3 regions of the Robertmurraya mangrovi genome follow, and region 1 is predicted to be linked to each of the others. Evidence: a T-box and tRNA genes for the amino acid it is inferred to sense, from the RefSeq annotation. Region 1 holds a T-box; the other regions hold tRNA genes.
What was found. A T-box is a leader RNA that pairs with one kind of tRNA and senses whether it is charged. The one in region 1 lies ahead of tyrS (tyrosine--tRNA ligase), so its partner is inferred to be a tRNA-Tyr.

Region 1 (5,586 bases):
GTTCACTGCTAGCCGGATTAAGCTTTAACGCAACATCAGGTAAAATGGATCCTGGTGATAGTGTACCTAACTCGATTGCAGGAGCATAGACAAGAAGAGGTTTCATGGTCGATCCGTTTGGACGTTTTGCGTTAGTTGCATGGTTTGTTTGTTCACGACTGTGATCACGTCCACCGACAAAGCTGATGATTTTTCCTGTTTTATTTTCGATTAAGACAGCACCTAATTCTACAGGTTTGCTAACCGTTACATCTTCACCTGTTTCAGGGTCCTCTTCTACCTCTGAAATGTCGCTTCCGTAAAACTGAAATTCATCTTTTACTTTATTCATAGCATTGTAAATCTTTTTATCAATTGTTGTATGGATGGAATAACCATTTTGGCGAAGGTTTCTGTCTGCGAGTGTTTCGTATTCCTCTAGCAAAGACTTATCCTTCTTTAAATCCTCCAATGTATAACCATCTTTTTCTGCTAGGATTCTAGACAGTATTTCAATAGAACGTTGCTCAATCTCAGCCGTTAGCCATGGATATTGCTCCTGTGGACTTGGACGGTAAGGGATAAAGTCCTTTGTAATATCATAGGCTAATGCTTTATTATACTGCTTTTCTGAGATTGAACCATTATCATACATTCTTTTTAGAACGGTTTTCATTCTAGTTAATCCAGGTTCAAGATTTTCCTTCAATTGTCCTTTATTCGTAAAAGGTGTGTACCCAAATGGACTTTGAGGAAGACCAGCAATAAAGGCGGCTTGCGGCAGGGATAACTCACTCGCTTTTACGCCAAATAGACCTTTTGATGCTGCTTGTACCCCAGCAATATTTCTTCCTGAAGAGTTCCTACCAAACGTAGAAACGTTCAAATATGCTTCTAAGATTTCTTTTTTGTCAAAGAACTTTTCAAGCCTTAAAGCAAGTAAAATTTCCTTTGCTTTTCTTTCAAATGAGATTTCATTTGTTAAGATCTGATTTTTGATTAACTGCTGTGTTAATGTACTTCCACCTGACTGGACTGAAGAGTTAGTTACTTCTTGAAAAAGTGCACGCATAATAGCTTTTGGCACAACACCATCATGCTCGTAGAAGTATTCATCTTCTGTAGCAATTACTGCTTTAACTAAGTGATCTGAAACATGGTCGAGTGTAATTTCTTCTCTTTCTAAGTCCGTTCTCAGTTTACCCAGATAGACTTTATCTGCAAAATAAAGATTCGATGTCTCTTCATAGTTGTATATATCTTTCTTCATGCTGTCATAGGATCTTATAGGCTCTTTCTTAACTAAAGAGGCGAAATAACCTGCGCCTACTCCTCCTGCGAATGCTCCACCAAGAACTATGATAATAAGAAATAATAGCGTTAAGTTCCAGAAAACTTGATAGGTTATACTAGCTCCCTTAACCGTTTTTTTATGTGTTAATAGGTTTAGTACAGACCTAAATTTATTTTTTTCTTGTTGGTTCTCGTCTTTCATCGACATCAATCCCCCTAAAATCACATACATTATAGCATAAACAAGGGCATTAGAATGAAAAGCAATGACAATTTCTAAAAATTCCTTTTTAATTTGCCTAAAAATAACAGAATTAATGATAAGACAGATTGACAAAGCTACAGGATGTATGTTAAAAATTTGTTAAGCTAAAATCTATAACTTAATAACTTGAATTTGCATTGACGAGAATCAGTAGTGTTTCTATCCCTGTTTCAGAAAGCTGGCGGTTGTTGCGAGCCAGTACAAATAGAAAGATGAATTACCTCTCTGAGCATTTACTGTGAACCTTTTTCAAGCATTAGCAGTAAACGGTTTATCCGTTATCTAATTAAAGTGGAATTCATAAAATTTATTGAATGTTAATGAATTCAAGTTGGGTGGTACCGCGATCTTTCGTCCCTTCGAATATAAATTCGAAGGGACTTTTTGTTTTCCGGGTGATTTTAAAGGCTGTTTTGGTAATGATTGTTGTTATTTGTAAAAATCCAAAAGCCGATTTTTACCCCTTGCTAGTTAAAGAGTGCTACCAAATTTAGATGGTAAGGCTTTTTCTAAAACTGATAACCTTATCTGCCCATTAAAGCATGTATACTTTATAGGTAAATTTATATGTGAGAAGCAACAAGTTTTTAGAAAAGAGCCATTTTAAAAGAATATTAGGAGGTATTAACATGAACTTACTTGAGGATTTGCAGTGGCGTGGAATTATATACCAACAAACAGATGAAGTAGGTACGAAAGAAATTCTAGAAAAAGAAAAGATTTCACTATACTGTGGAATTGATCCTACAGCAGATAGTATGCATATAGGGCATCTACTTCCCTTCTTAACGTTAAGAAGATTTCAACAAGCAGGGCATCGTCCTATCGTTTTAGTAGGAGGAGCTACTGGACTCATTGGAGATCCAAGCGGGAAAAGTGAAGAGAGAAACCTTCAAACTCTTGAGGCTGTTCAGCACAATGTGGACAGTATAAAGGTGCAGTTACAAAATATTTTTGATTTTAGTGGAGAAAATGGTGCAATTATGGTTAATAACTATGATTGGGCTGGTTCAATGGATATCGTTACGTTCTTACGTGATTTCGGGAAACATGTAGGAGTAAACTACATGTTAGCAAAAGATACCATCTCTTCACGTTTAGATACAGGAATTTCTTTTACTGAGTTTACTTACACGATTTTACAAGCAATGGATTTCGTTCATTTGTTTGAAAAGCATAATTGTAGAATGCAAATTGGTGGTAGTGATCAGTGGGGGAATATCACAACTGGTCTTGAGTTAATTAGAAAAATGATGCCTGAAGGTTCTAAAGCATTTGGAGTAACCATTCCTTTAGTAACAAAGGCTGATGGAACTAAGTTTGGTAAGACCGAGAGTGGTGCTATCTGGTTAGATGCTGAAAAAACTTCTCCTTACGAGTTCTACCAGTTCTGGATTAACACTGCTGATGCAGATGTAATTAAATACTTAAAATTCTTTACCTTCTTATCAAAAGAGGAAATTGAAGCACTAGAAGTAGCCGTACAAGAAGAGCCACATTTACGTAAAGCGCAAAAAGCGTTAGCAGAAGAAATGACACGTTTAATTCATGGTCAAGAATCATTAGACCAAGCAATTAAAATTTCAGCAGCATTGTTCAGTGGAGATGTAAAGAATTTAACTGGAACTGAAATTCAGCAGGGTTTTAAAGATGTACCTTCCTTTGAACTTTCAACTGGGGAAGAAATGAACATTGTTGACTTACTAGTTACAGCAAAGATATCTCCATCGAAACGACAAGCACGTGAGGACGTATCTAACGGAGCTATTTCTGTAAACGGAGAAAAAGTGACTGAATTAGAATATGTTGTAGGTGAGCAAGACCGTATCGATGGAAAATTTACCATTGTTCGTCGTGGTAAGAAGAAGTATTTCTTAATAAAATACTAATCTAGATTGAAATACAAAGAGTGGATAGCGTGATGCTGTTCACTTTTTTCGTACTCTAAATTAAATACAAAAAAGAAGCCAAAGAGTGGCTTCCTGTGTTATGAAATATGATTATTAATTTCTTTATAATAAGGAAGTGAGTTAAGAAAGTTCCTTAAGTATGTTCGTTAATCGAATAAATTCATCTTTATTTCTCTCTTGTAAAGCACGGTCGATATCCTCTTGGATTCTCTCTTTTTGGAAGTCGCGGAGTGCCTTTTCTAGCACCATTTCTGCAAATAGAGAGTGCATGATGTTTACTTCTGATCGTTGTGGAGAATTTAGCAATTTCTTTTCCATCGGAAATCAACTCCTTGAGCTTTTTTTAATTATATAATAAATATTCAGATAATTCAAATATTATTTCGAAAAAGTTGAATTCTTTTGGAAAAGGCGGGTTTTTAGCAAAAGAAAAAAACCTGCCGATAAAATCGACAGGTTTTGAAAAAATTAACGAGAGTAGAACTCAACGATTAGAGCTTCGTTAATTTCAGCTGGAAGTTCTGAACGTTCTGGCATACGCGTGAAAGTACCTTCTAATTTATCAGCATCAAAAGTTAAGAAATCAGGTACGAAGTTGTTAACTTCAACTGCTTCTTTAACGATATCAAGGTTGCGTGATTTTTCACGAAGGCTTACTGTTTGACCAGGAGCTAAACGGTAAGATGGAATATCAACACGTGAACCGTCTACCATAATGTGACCATGGTTTACAAGCTGACGAGCTTGACGACGAGTACGAGCTAATCCTAAACGGTAAACAACGTTATCTAAACGAGACTCTAAAAGAATCATGAAGTTTTCACCGTGTTTACCAGCTAATTTACCAGCTCTATCGAATAGGTTACGGAATTGACGCTCAGTTACGCCATACATGTGACGAAGCTTTTGCTTCTCTTGTAATTGTAAACCGTATTCAGATAATTTTTTACGTTGGTTTGGACCATGTTGTCCAGGAGCGTAAGGACGCTTTTCTAATTCTTTACCAGTACCGCTTAGAGAAATTCCAAGACGGCGAGATAGTTTCCAGCTTGGACCAGTATAACGAGCCATGAATGACTCCTCCTCTTTGTTTTTATTTTGGTAAAATAAAAACAGTTGCGCCACGATTTAAAGACCATTTTGTTTTCATGTACCTTCGCCCTAGCAGCAGCGGGTTACACAGTACCCCTTCATAGAGTTCGTTGACTCTAGTGAGGAACAAAATGAGATCAATAAGGTGTTCACATAGGCTGCAATATTTTACACAAAGAACAGTATATCCTTTATCATATAGTTGTGTCAAGGGGATATATTTAATTCTCTTGATACTTCACTAATTAGAAAAATAAGTATGGAGGCTAATCTATGATGGCCTTCTCTCGAAAAGTATTGCCGATTCTATCTATATTACCTAGGTTATTAATGCTATAATAGATGTGCTTACTAAAATGAAATAATTTAGGACGAGTGAACTGCTTATGGAATCAAAAAAAGAAAAGCGTATTCGCTTTTTTTTAGTGCTATTTTTTATTAGTTTAACAGGTATCGGTTTTTTCTATAAATATAATGGTTTCAATTCTGCTAATCAGAAGAAAGAAACTTACAAGCCACAATCACTTGTCATTCATAAGAGCACAAATGAAAAAGATAATCCAATTGTGATTTTATATGAGTATAAACAAAATCAACATATACTAGCATTATACGAAATTGAAATGAATAATGCTTTCAAATTTAAAACATTAGAAGCGGTAACACTAAAACTAGCCCCTGAAAAGCTAGCTTATGATAAAGAGGGACAAGGCATATGGGCAAATCTTAATGGAGATTGGGTGTACTTTAATAGAAAGTTAGAGACAGTAGAAAGTTCTAACAAAGCGAGAATTTCATCCCAGAACATACCATTTACGGTTGATTTGGATGAAAATAAAAAGGTGATTCATCTTCCAGGTACACACCAGATTGAAATTGGGAAACAAGAAAGTGTTTTTGAGGTACAGTCTTTATCTGAAAACCATGAACTTTGGCTGGTGCTAACCGACATGGGTGTAAAAATTTCGACAATTGAAACGAAATAGTCATAATTTTAGCAGTAAATCCCATTTGAAAAATATATAATAGAAATATAATGAAAATTTT
Region 2 (5,586 bases), on a different contig from region 1:
TGTGCTATAGCTGTCATGGTCCTGCAAGGTCAAACAGTTGGCTTTATGACGATTCTTCCTTTTATTTTAATGCTAGGAATTACAATGATTGCTGCACCAGGTGTACCAGGTGGCGCGGTCATGGCTGCACTCGGTTTGTTAGAAACGATGCTAGGTTTTGACTCTATGATGCTCTCTCTAATGATTGCTTTATACCTAGCACAAGATAGCTTTGGAACAGCATGTAATGTAACAGGGGACGGTGCAATCACTGTTTTAGCTGATAAAATGAGCGGAAATGATACTATTTCTAATAAATCAGCGGTAAAAGCGAGTTAATTATGCAAAAAAGAGCTTAAAATATAAGCTCTTTTTTGTTTGCATAACTGGATATCATCAATTTGATTGGGTATATCTTCGGAAAGGAGCAATATATCATCGATTTTAACCTTTTTATCATCGAATTTTTCAAAATATCGTTTTTTCGACAAATCAGGGGATAAGTCCGTACAATTGTGTAAAAGATATGAGTCGTTTTATTCCCTCTTGTCTACAAATCAGGATCCAATTTCAACCTCTACCTCTAAACCTTTAATCTTGCTCACATCTAACCTCTCATGGTTTAGCTCTGTTGGTCTTAATATAATTGATTTTGGAATTTCAGAAGATGGAGAAAAAACTAATTTATATCTTTGGCCTAGTTTATCTTTGTTGATCTTTCCAGAGCTAGAAATCATCCCTAACATTTGACCCTTATCATCAATTAACTCAAAATTAGTATAATGTAACTTATTTTGTTTTGATTCCACTATTTTCACTAGTACTTCGGTCGAACTAACAGAAAAAGTTAGTTTTTCTAAAATAACAGAAGTCCCACCATAGTTTTTTGTAGCCATTGGCATGATAGATTTACTATCCTTATCACTTTTTGTTACTGGAAAAGTAAAATGCCAATCACCATTTATATCTCCAAGTTTTTCAATCCCCATATCTAGCTGAAAATGATCTTTTAGTGACCCTTCTATATTTAAATGAAAAACACCTGCAAGTTTGTTTTCACTAATTTTTGTACTACTTCCACCTACCCCATATGTCCCTAAGGGTTTTCCGTCCATTTGAAAGTTCATTTTGGGGTTCAAAAGGCTATCTAATTTTTCCTCAGATTCTAATAAATATCCAATCGATATCATCGTCCCATCATGGAGGACCTCAGTTACAGTAACCTTAATTCCTTCATCAACTGCGCTTTCTCCTATTGTTGACACCATCCCTTTCTCACGGGCTTTATTTAAACTTTCTTCCCCTATTAATTGAAAGACTGATTCAAAGACGGGAATCTGCTTAATTGTATCCGCTAAGCTTGTTGACGTTGTACCAATACCTATGGCTACTGCAACTATAGATGCCGTTGCAATAGATGCTAATTTCTTTCTCTTGTAAAATATAGATCTACTCTTTCTTTCAGGTAAAGAATGTAATGTCTCAGTCACTCGATCTTTAACTACATCAGGAATTACAAGCTTTTTACCCTTCAAATGTTTTTTTATTTCTAGATCCAGATTTTGATTACTCATGGTAACAGCTTCTTCCCTTCATATTGAAATAATCTAGACAATTCATTCCTTGCTCGGCTCAATCTTGATTTAACTGTCCCTTCCGGAATTTCTAAAGTCTGTGCAATTTGCTTTACACTCAAATCTTCAAAATAATAAAGAATAACCAACATTCGAGTTTCTTCATTAAGGGAGTTTACGACCTCGTTCACCTCTATTTCATCGTAGGAACCTGTTTGTGTAACTGGTTCCTTCCATCCCTCTAAAGGAATCACTTTCTGTTTTGAACGTAGTATCTGATTGCATACATTAATTAAGATTCTTATTAACCAGGTCTTGAAAAATTTTGGTTCCTTTAATGATTCGATGGAGGTGTATGCCTTTAGAATCGTTTCCTGAATGGCATCCGCACAGTCTTCATCGGACTTTACTATCGATTTCGCTATTCGATACATTGTGCTCTCACTTGCTTCTATGATTCGAATAAAAGCTTCTTTATTCCCTTTACGAGCACTTGTCACATCCAATAAATCAAACAAGCTGAATACTCCCTTCTCTAACTAACTACTAATTAGATAAAAGATTTCTACATACGGTTCACTTTTTTTTAAAAATTTTTAAAAACACAAAAAAGACGACCCATTACAGTCGCCGTGTTTAGAGAAAAAGGAGCCTTATTTTACAATCATCACCGGTGCCTTTACTCTCTTTGCCACTTTATGACTCACACTTCCTAAAACCATTTCTTGAAATTTATTTAACCCTCGGCTCCCGATAACAACGAGATCAAAATGATTGGAATTAGCATAATTAACAATCGTTGGGCCCGGTTCTCCGTGTAAAATCTCTATTTTATATGTAATATTTTTTTCCTGAAGCTTCTCTTCTATGGGTGCTAATCTTTTCTTGCGTTTTTCTTCCACAACGGTTTGGTCATAATGATGAAGGATATCTTCTTTTGATCTTTGACCGTCAATAACATAGATAACAGTCATCTCTCCATTTGGGTTATCTTCTAATAAATGCAATGATTTTTCAAAACTACGAATAGAATGAGCAGAGCCATCTGCCGCAAGTAAAATTTTATTAAACATATCCTCACCCCTGTTAAATCTATTATAAAGTAATCTTCATTAAGTGAGGAAAAAAGTTTTTATAAAAGTTACCATTATACTTTGTAGAACAGATGTTGAATTTCCTCTGAACTAGACACCAAACCTCATTATATAAAAAAAACCAACTCGTTATGAGTTGGTTTTTACGCGCCTTAGAGGATTCGAACCTCTGACACACGGCTTAGAAGGCCGTTGCTCTATCCAGCTGAGCTAAAGGCGCAAATATGTATGGCTCCGCAGGTAGGACTCGAACCTACGACCGTTCGGTTAACAGCCGAATGCTCTACCACTGAGCTACTGCGGAATAGTTAGTATTAGCTTCCTGTATCTATCTTACTTTGCCGAATGTCCCCATCTCAGAAAGTAAAGCAAGAAGTGTCTCGATGGGTACAACTCGTAGCAAATTCAATGATGAATTGCTCGTTGCTCTACCACTGAGCTACTGCGGAATAGTTAATGTAAATATATTATACTCGATTAATTAGTAATTATACAACTAATTAATGGTGGGCCTAAATGGACTCGAACCATCGACCTCACGCTTATCAGGCGTGCGCTCTAACCAGCTGAGCTATAGGCCCCAATTGGAGCGGGTGATGAGAATCGAACTCACGACATCAGCTTGGAAGGCTGAGGTTTTACCATTAAACTACACCCGCAATGGATTTATAAAAATAAAATGGCTGGGCTAGCTGGATTCGAACCAACGCATGTCGCAGTCAAAGTGCGATGCCTTACCGCTTGGCTATAGCCCAAAAAAATGATAAATGGGGCGACTGATGGGAATCGAACCCACGAATGTCGGAACCACAATCCGATGCGTTAACCACTTCGCCACAATCGCCATAGTTTTCCTTGGCAGGGGTAGTAGGAATCGAACCCACACCAAAGGTTTTGGAGACCTTCGTTCTACCTTTAAACTATACCCCTAAATTAAAAATGGTGGAGGGGGACGGATTCGAACCGCCGAACCCTAAGGAGCGGATTTACAGTCCGCCGCGTTTAGCCACTTCGCTACCCCTCCGAGTTATCCATTAGGGTAAATAATATATATATGATTATAATGGCGGTCCCGACGGGAATCGAACCCGCGATCTCCTGCGTGACAGGCAGGCATGTTAACCGCTACACCACGGGACCAGATGGATGATTGCGGGGACAGGATTTGAACCTGCGACCTTCGGGTTATGAGCCCGACGAGCTACCGGACTGCTCCACCCCGCGATAATAATATTTATATCATATTGCACATGCTCTTTATTAAGCATTACCTATTCCGATAAACCGCCCCGATTTCGGAAAGAATCTCAAGAAGTGGCTCAATCAGTGCGCTGTAGAGTATTCGAAGAAGCATATTCGACCGTGCTCCACCCCGCGATAATAATAACCTATTCTTTTAGAAAATGGAGGAGGTAGAGGGATTCGAACCCCCGCGCGGTTTGACCCGCCTGTCGGTTTTCAAGACCGATCCCTTCAGCCGGACTTGGGTATACCTCCGATGTTAAACAAATGGTGGACCTTGTAGGACTCGAACCTACGACCGGACGGTTATGAGCCGTCTGCTCTAACCAGCTGAGCTAAAGGTCCTTTCTAAGAGATCTTAACTCAATGCTACTTACACCATTTAAAGATTAATTGGTAGCGGCGGAGGGAGTCGAACCCACGACCTCACGGGTATGAACCGTACGCTCTAGCCAGCTGAGCTACACCGCCAAAATTTTAAGTGTGATTCATTCTACTACGAAATGAGTTGAATGGAGATTCTTTTCACCACTACGTTACGAAAAAAAATCTAAGTGGAGCCTAGCGGGATCGAACCGCTGACCTCCTGCGTGCAAGGCAGGCGCTCTCCCAGCTGAGCTAAGGCCCCATATTAATATAATCATGGTCGGGAAGACAGGATTCGAACCTGCGACCCCTTGGTCCCAAACCAAGTGCTCTACCAAGCTGAGCTACTCCCCGTTTGTATCAAGTTGCAACTGCTTGATAATTAATGGCGCGCCCGAAAGGAGTCGAACCCATAACCTTCTGATCCGTAGTCAGACGCTCTATCCAATTGAGCTACGGGCGCTTATTAATCTTTTATCTTATAGTTTGTTGGAAACTTCTTTTGCTTTTGCAAAAAAGTTAAGTGCCGAGGACCGGAATCGAACCGGTACGGTAGTCACCTACCGCAGGATTTTAAGTCCTGTGCGTCTGCCAGTTCCGCCACCCCGGCATATCTTCTGGAGCGGAAGACGGGATTCGAACCCGCGACCCCCACCTTGGCAAGGTGGTGTTCTACCACTGAACTACTTCCGCAATATATATCTTCCATAATACTTTTATAAATATAAATGCGGGTGAAGGGAGTCGAACCCCCACGCCTTGCGGCGCTAGATCCTAAGTCTAGTGCGTCTGCCAATTCCGCCACACCCGCAATATAATTAAAGAAAAGCTTTTTTACTTAAGAAAAGTGAGCCATGGAGGACTCGAACCTCCGACCCTCTGATTAAAAGTCAGATGCTCTACCAACTGAGCTAATGGCTCATTTTAAGACAAAAATAAAATGGTGCCGGCGATAGGAGTCGAACCCACGACCTACTGATTACAAGTCAGTTGCTCTACCAACTGAGCTACACCGGCAACATTAATATAGTAACTTTTTACTACACTTCGTTTCGTAAAATATTAAGGAAAACTCTTTTTACTACACTTCGTTTCGTAAAAAAGTATTGGTGGAGGATGACGGGATCGAACCGCCGACCCCCTGCTTGTAAGGCAGGTGCTCTCCCAGCTGAGCTAATCCTCCAAATATGAAATTTCTTTTACTACACTATCGCTTCTTGAGAGAAAAATTAAGGATGTTTCTTTTTACTCCGCTATCGCTTCGTAAAAAAAACTTGGTGACCCATACGGGATTCGAACCCGTGTTACCGCCGTGAAAGGGCGGTGTCTTA
Region 3 (5,586 bases), on a different contig from region 1:
GCATGGTGACATGTGGAGCTGACTGATACTAATCGATCGAGGACTTAACCATAACTTTAATGATGATTGTCAGTTATCTAGTTTTGAAGGAATAATGTTTTTTCACGGTAGTGAAAAGAACTTTCCTTTATGTTTTTTCACGAGAGTGATAAAAATTTTCCTTAATATTAGTCTGGTGGCGATGGCGAGAAGGTCACACCCGTTCCCATACCGAACACGGAAGTTAAGCTTCTCAGCGCCGATGGTAGTTAGGGGCTGTCCCCTTGTGAGAGTAGGACGTCGCCAGGCATACCCCATTTGGGGTTTTTATTATGTCATTTTTAAATGGCCCATTGGTCAAGCGGTTAAGACACCGCCCTTTCACGGCGGTAACACGGGTTCGAATCCCGTATGGGTCACCAAGATTTTTTTCGTAACGTAGTGGAGAAAAAAGAATCTTCCTTAAAACGTAGAAAAATAGAAACATTTATATATGGAGGATTAGCTCAGCTGGGAGAGCACCTGCCTTACAAGCAGGGGGTCGGCGGTTCGATCCCGTCATCCTCCACCAAGAATTTTTTACGGAACGTAGTGGAGTAAAAAGATTCTTCCTTAATGTTGCCGGTGTAGCTCAGTTGGTAGAGCAACTGACTTGTAATCAGTAGGTCGTGGGTTCGACTCCTATCGCCGGCACCATTTTTTTATTATTTCGAGCCATTAGCTCAGTCGGTAGAGCAACGAGCAAAGCTACTTGAATTGCTTCGAGTTGTACCCATCGAGCTGCTTCTTGCTTAATCCTCCTGAGATGGGGACATCGTAGATGCTTAACTTCAGAGAAGGATTAGAAAATATAGGCTAAATTATATTGAGAGCCATTAGCTCAGTTGGTAGAGCATCTGACTTTTAATCAGAGGGTCGGAGGTTCGAGTCCTCCATGGCTCACCAAATCTTTTTGCGTAAGCAAAAGAGATTTCCTTATTATGTTTTCGCGCTAGCAAAAAGAAGTTTCCTTTAAATTTGCGATAGCAAAAGAGATTTAATTTAATTACATTGCGGGTGTGGCGGAATTGGCAGACGCACTAGACTTAGGATCTAGCGCCGCAAGGCGTGGGGGTTCGACTCCCTTCACCCGCACCATGCTTATTCAATTAATGCCGGGGTGGCGGAACTGGCAGACGCACAGGACTTAAAATCCTGCGGTAGGTGACTACCGTACCGGTTCGATTCCGGTCCTCGGCACCAAGTTTTTAATTACATGTTTCATATGCGCCCGTAGCTCAATTGGATAGAGCGTCTGACTACGGATCAGAAGGTTATGGGTTCGACTCCTTTCGGGCGCGCCATTATTATCAAGCAGTTACAACTAGATATCGGGGAGTAGCTCAGCTTGGTAGAGCACTTGGTTTGGGACCAAGGGGTCGCAGGTTCGAATCCTGTCTTCCCGACCATTATTTTTTATGGGGCCTTAGCTCAGCTGGGAGAGCGCCTGCCTTGCACGCAGGAGGTCAGCGGTTCGATCCCGCTAGGCTCCACTTGAATTTTTCACGAAACGAAGTGTAGTGGAAAGAATTTTCCTTTTATTTTTTCCGTAACGTAGTGGAGTGAAAAAGAATCATCATTAAGTTACTCACGGTATCAAGTGTATTGAAAAAATACTACTTATATACTATTTTGGCGGTGTAGCTCAGCTGGCTAGAGCGTACGGTTCATACCCGTGAGGTCGTGGGTTCGACTCCCTCCGCCGCTACTATATTAATACACATTTGGAGGTATACCCAAGTCCGGCTGAAGGGATCGGTCTTGAAAACCGACAGGCGGGTCAAACCGCGCGGGGGTTCGAATCCCTCTACCTCCTCCATTTATTTTAAATATTATTATCGCGGGGTGGAGCACGACCGAATATGCTTCTTCGATTACTCTACAGCGCACTGATTGAGCCACCTCTTGAATTTGCTTTCTGAAATCAGGGCGGTTTTCAAAATAGATATGCTCATATAAATGAGCATAGATAAATTTTTATATATACTATTATCGCGGGGTAGAGCAGTCTGGTAGCTCGTCGGGCTCATAACCCGAAGGTCGCAGGTTCAAATCCTGTCCCCGCAATAATCCATCTGGTCCCGTGGTGTAGCGGTTAACATGCCTGCCTGTCACGCAGGAGATCGCGGGTTCGATTCCCGTCGGGACCGCCATCTTTATACAGCTAGTAATATACTGCTGTTAATATAGATTATTTTTGTGGCTCAGTAGCTCAGTTGGTAGAGCAAAGGACTGAAAATCCTTGTGTCGGCGGTTCGATTCCGTCCTGAGCCACCTTTTATTTTTATACGGAGGGGTAGCGAAGTGGCTAAACGCGGCGGACTGTAAATCCGCTCCTTAGGGTTCGGCGGTTCGAATCCGTCCCCCTCCACCAAAGCTTTTTACGAAACAAAGTGTAGTAAAATAGCTTAATAAGTTTTTATGGCGGTTGTGGCGAAGTGGTTAACGCATCGGATTGTGGTTCCGACATTCGTGGGTTCGATTCCCATCAGTCGCCCCATATTTCTTTTTTTATTGGGCTATAGCCAAGCGGTAAGGCATCGCACTTTGACTGCGACATGCGTTGGTTCGAATCCAGCTAGCCCAGCCATTTTATTTTACTTTTATAAATCCATTGCGGGTGTAGTTTAATGGTAAAACCTCAGCCTTCCAAGCTGATGTCGTGAGTTCGATTCTCATCACCCGCTCCAAATTGGGGCCTATAGCTCAGCTGGTTAGAGCGCACGCCTGATAAGCGTGAGGTCGATGGTTCGAGTCCATTTAGGCCCATCATAATACATAAATTTAGAACTAATCCTTTTGGGTTAGTTTTTTTTATGCAATTAATAGGCTTTTGGAGTAATCTAGTTTATATAAGTAAAAAATAATTTCCAGAGGTGTACAATGAAAGAAATGCAAGAGTTCTTAAAGAGTTATCACAAAGAAATGAATTGGGAAATAGATAGAGATGGTTATGAGAGTGCGCGTGCTTCTCTTTTAAATAACTACATGTTGTTGACAACAGAAGTTTCCGAAGTTGCAGAAGAACTTAGAAAGCTCTTCAATTTAACAAATAACAATATAAAACAAGGCATTGATGCAGAAGAATCATTTAGCCAAGCCAAAGAGACTGTTAGAGAGGATTTGGGTAAAGAATTTGCTGATTGCCTTGCATACATAATTAAGATTGCTAACTACTTTGAAATTGATCTAGAAGAAAGCTTTTATGAGAAAATGGAAGAAGTTAAAAATAGAAAAAATAAAGATATAAGATTGAAATAGGTTTAATGGATATTAGAGCACAGTTACTATCGAGCAGCTGTGCTTTTACCTTTGTACCTAGAGTATATTAAGTAAGATATTAAACGTATATATTCAGATATTACATTTTATTTACCCCTCCCACTTGACTTAGAGTTCACTCTAACCCTTACAATTCATGCAACTAACCAAAAAAGGAGAAATGCATGTGTTGTATTCAAAAGTAATAGTCACGAAATACGGAGGGCCAGAAGTATTGGAAATGGTAGAGGGATCACTGCGACCGCCATCAACAGGAGAGATACTACTCAAAGTTCAGAGTGCAGGTGTTGCCCTTGCCGACATTATGAGGAGGGAAGGAGTATATCCCATGTCACCACAACCTCCATTTACACCTGGATACGATGTTGTTGGAATGATAGATATGATTGGTGAAGATGTGACAGGTTTTAATTTGGGTGAAAGGGTGGGTGTCTTTTTTCAAGAAGGGGTTGGAGGTTATGCGGAATACGTATATGCAAATCCAATTCAACTAATTAAGATTCCAGACTCTATCAAGTCCAGCCATGCTAATGCTGTCCTCTTAAATTATGTTACAGCCTATCAAATGCTAAGGCGCATTGCTAAAGTAACGGAGGGAGAAACGATCCTGATTCATGGCGCAAGTGGTGGGGTGGGAACGGCACTTTTAGAGCTCGGAAAGTTATTTAACTTAAATATGTTTGGAACCGCCTCAAAAGCCAATCATTCCATCGTTTCCAAGTATGGCGCCTATCCAATTGACTATAAAAGTGAAGATTTCGTGGAGGTTTTAAGACACTGTGCACCGAATGGTATAGATGTAGTATTTGATCCAATTGGAGAAGAGAACTGGTCACGCTCCATTGAAACGTTAAGCCAAACTGGCCGTTTTATAGGCTATGGCTTTACTTCGGCGATAAAAGAAGGACCTTTTGATAACTGGCTAAAAGAATGGAAAGTTTTCCAAGAACGAGTTCAAAAAGACAAAGGTAATCCTATCTATTTTTATAGCGTTACAAATCTCAAAAAAGAAAAGCCAATATGGTATAAGGAAGACTGTCAATTACTCATGAGTTTATTAGAAAAAGGAAAAATCAAGCCTCATATAGCACATGAAATTCCTTTTAAGGATGTCAGGCTTTCTCATGAAATGATTCAAAAGTCTGTTGGTAAAATCATTCTTATTTTCTGAGAAAAGGAGATTAATCTGTATGTACTCAATTAGTGAAATCTCCAATCTTACAGGGATTTCAGCTTTTACTCTACGATACTATGAGAAGATAGGAGTTCTTCCAAATCCCAATCGAAAAAATGGAATTCGTGAATATAGTGAACAAGACCTTGAATTTATTCTATTTATCAACGGCTTGAAGAAAACGGGAATGAAGCTTGAAGATATTGCAAAGTTTTCAGAAGATGGTTGCCTAAAGTCACAAACGGAGGAGACCATCATTAGTGATACACTATCGAAGCGAATTGATATTTTAACAGAACACTTAGAAAGTCTTGAGCAGCAACTATCAGATATTCTTGCCGTAAAAAAAGTAGCTGAAGATAAAAAAGCTTTTTACTCAAGTATGTTACATAACAAGAGGTAAAGATATGAACAAAATCATGATTGTAGAGGACGATACAAAGCTAGCGGAGTTACTGAAATTGTATATTCAAAAATACGGCTATGAGGTTATAGCTGTAACTGATTTTGATCGAGTATTCGATATCTTCCAAGCTTACCAGCCTAATTTAGTTTTGTTAGATGTGAATCTACCGAAGTTTGACGGGTTTTATTGGTGTAGACAGATTCGTGCGGCCTCAACTTGTCCCATCATTTTTATTTCCGCTCGCTCAGGTGAAATGGATCAAGTAATGGCATTAGAATATGGTGCGGACGACTACATAACAAAACCATTCCATCATGAAATCGTTATTGCAAAAATAAAAAGTCAGCTTCGAAGGGCTTTCGGGGAATATGCCCCTAAATTAGAGGAACGAGTAATTAGTCATCACGACCTGATCTTGTACCCTGAAAGGTTAGAGTTAACAAAGGGAAGCAAAACGACACTACTAACAAAAAAAGAAGCAACTATACTAGAAGTTTTAATGAAGCGCTATCCTAAAGTAGTAAGCAGAGAATTACTCCTAGAAAAATTGTGGGACGATCAGTCTTTTGTAGATGAGAATACATTAAATGTGAATATGACTCGGGTGCGGAAAAAGCTACAGGAAATCGGGATAAATGACGGCATAGAGACGATCCGCGGAGCAGGATATAAACTGGTGTGGGAAAATAGCAAATATGAAACTATT

Region 2: it encodes a tRNA-Tyr, which carries the amino acid that the T-box ahead of tyrS (tyrosine--tRNA ligase) is inferred to sense. The anticodon was not compared.
Region 3: it encodes a tRNA-Tyr, which carries the amino acid that the T-box ahead of tyrS (tyrosine--tRNA ligase) is inferred to sense. The anticodon was not compared.

What each region holds. Positions count from the first base shown of each region.
Region 1 covers NZ_JAXOFX010000007.1:87,597-93,182, reverse strand. The annotation lists gene SM124_RS12325 (transglycosylase domain-containing protein) at 1-1,474, opposite strand, end outside; T-box leader at 1,666-1,899, shown strand; gene tyrS (tyrosine--tRNA ligase) at 2,167-3,426, shown strand; gene SM124_RS12315 (IDEAL domain-containing protein) at 3,568-3,765, opposite strand; gene rpsD (30S ribosomal protein S4) at 3,916-4,518, opposite strand; gene SM124_RS12305 (hypothetical protein) at 4,926-5,525, shown strand.
Region 2 covers NZ_JAXOFX010000029.1:29,765-35,350, forward strand. The annotation lists gene SM124_RS23280 (dicarboxylate/amino acid:cation symporter) at 1-318, shown strand, start outside; gene SM124_RS23285 (DUF4179 domain-containing protein) at 537-1,553, opposite strand; gene SM124_RS23290 (sigma-70 family RNA polymerase sigma factor) at 1,550-2,071, opposite strand; gene SM124_RS23295 (universal stress protein) at 2,207-2,626, opposite strand; tRNA gene SM124_RS23300 (tRNA-Arg) at 2,794-2,867, opposite strand; tRNA gene SM124_RS23305 (tRNA-Asn) at 2,877-2,951, opposite strand; tRNA gene SM124_RS23310 (tRNA-Ile) at 3,152-3,228, opposite strand; tRNA gene SM124_RS23315 (tRNA-Gly) at 3,233-3,306, opposite strand; tRNA gene SM124_RS23320 (tRNA-Gln) at 3,328-3,402, opposite strand; tRNA gene SM124_RS23325 (tRNA-His) at 3,416-3,491, opposite strand; tRNA gene SM124_RS23330 (tRNA-Trp) at 3,504-3,577, opposite strand; tRNA gene SM124_RS23335 (tRNA-Tyr) at 3,588-3,671, opposite strand; tRNA gene SM124_RS23340 (tRNA-Asp) at 3,712-3,787, opposite strand; tRNA gene SM124_RS23345 (tRNA-Met) at 3,798-3,871, opposite strand; tRNA gene SM124_RS23350 (tRNA-Ser) at 4,052-4,144, opposite strand; tRNA gene SM124_RS23355 (tRNA-Ile) at 4,158-4,234, opposite strand; tRNA gene SM124_RS23360 (tRNA-Met) at 4,284-4,360, opposite strand; tRNA gene SM124_RS23365 (tRNA-Ala) at 4,445-4,517, opposite strand; tRNA gene SM124_RS23370 (tRNA-Pro) at 4,533-4,609, opposite strand; tRNA gene SM124_RS23375 (tRNA-Arg) at 4,642-4,718, opposite strand; tRNA gene SM124_RS23380 (tRNA-Leu) at 4,780-4,865, opposite strand; tRNA gene SM124_RS23385 (tRNA-Gly) at 4,874-4,948, opposite strand; tRNA gene SM124_RS23390 (tRNA-Leu) at 4,985-5,066, opposite strand; tRNA gene SM124_RS23395 (tRNA-Lys) at 5,104-5,176, opposite strand; tRNA gene SM124_RS23400 (tRNA-Thr) at 5,197-5,272, opposite strand; tRNA gene SM124_RS23405 (tRNA-Val) at 5,363-5,438, opposite strand; tRNA gene SM124_RS23410 (tRNA-Glu) at 5,531-5,586, opposite strand, start outside.
Region 3 covers NZ_JAXOFX010000020.1:77-5,662, forward strand. The annotation lists partial or broken rRNA gene SM124_RS20390 (23S ribosomal RNA) at 1-52, shown strand, start outside; rRNA gene rrf (5S ribosomal RNA) at 172-288, shown strand; tRNA gene SM124_RS20400 (tRNA-Glu) at 327-401, shown strand; tRNA gene SM124_RS20405 (tRNA-Val) at 475-550, shown strand; tRNA gene SM124_RS20410 (tRNA-Thr) at 600-675, shown strand; tRNA gene SM124_RS20415 (tRNA-Lys) at 849-924, shown strand; tRNA gene SM124_RS20420 (tRNA-Leu) at 1,032-1,116, shown strand; tRNA gene SM124_RS20425 (tRNA-Leu) at 1,133-1,221, shown strand; tRNA gene SM124_RS20430 (tRNA-Arg) at 1,246-1,322, shown strand; tRNA gene SM124_RS20435 (tRNA-Pro) at 1,351-1,427, shown strand; tRNA gene SM124_RS20440 (tRNA-Ala) at 1,439-1,511, shown strand; tRNA gene SM124_RS20445 (tRNA-Met) at 1,653-1,726, shown strand; tRNA gene SM124_RS20450 (tRNA-Ser) at 1,745-1,837, shown strand; tRNA gene SM124_RS20455 (tRNA-Met) at 2,012-2,085, shown strand; tRNA gene SM124_RS20460 (tRNA-Asp) at 2,096-2,171, shown strand; tRNA gene SM124_RS20465 (tRNA-Phe) at 2,220-2,292, shown strand; tRNA gene SM124_RS20470 (tRNA-Tyr) at 2,309-2,392, shown strand; tRNA gene SM124_RS20475 (tRNA-His) at 2,443-2,518, shown strand; tRNA gene SM124_RS20480 (tRNA-Gln) at 2,534-2,608, shown strand; tRNA gene SM124_RS20485 (tRNA-Gly) at 2,635-2,708, shown strand; tRNA gene SM124_RS20490 (tRNA-Ile) at 2,714-2,787, shown strand; gene SM124_RS20495 (MazG nucleotide pyrophosphohydrolase domain-containing protein) at 2,902-3,279, shown strand; gene SM124_RS20500 (medium chain dehydrogenase/reductase family protein) at 3,461-4,471, shown strand; gene SM124_RS20505 (MerR family transcriptional regulator) at 4,491-4,877, shown strand; gene SM124_RS20510 (response regulator transcription factor) at 4,882-5,586, shown strand, end outside; gene SM124_RS20515 (sensor histidine kinase) at 5,576-5,586, shown strand, end outside.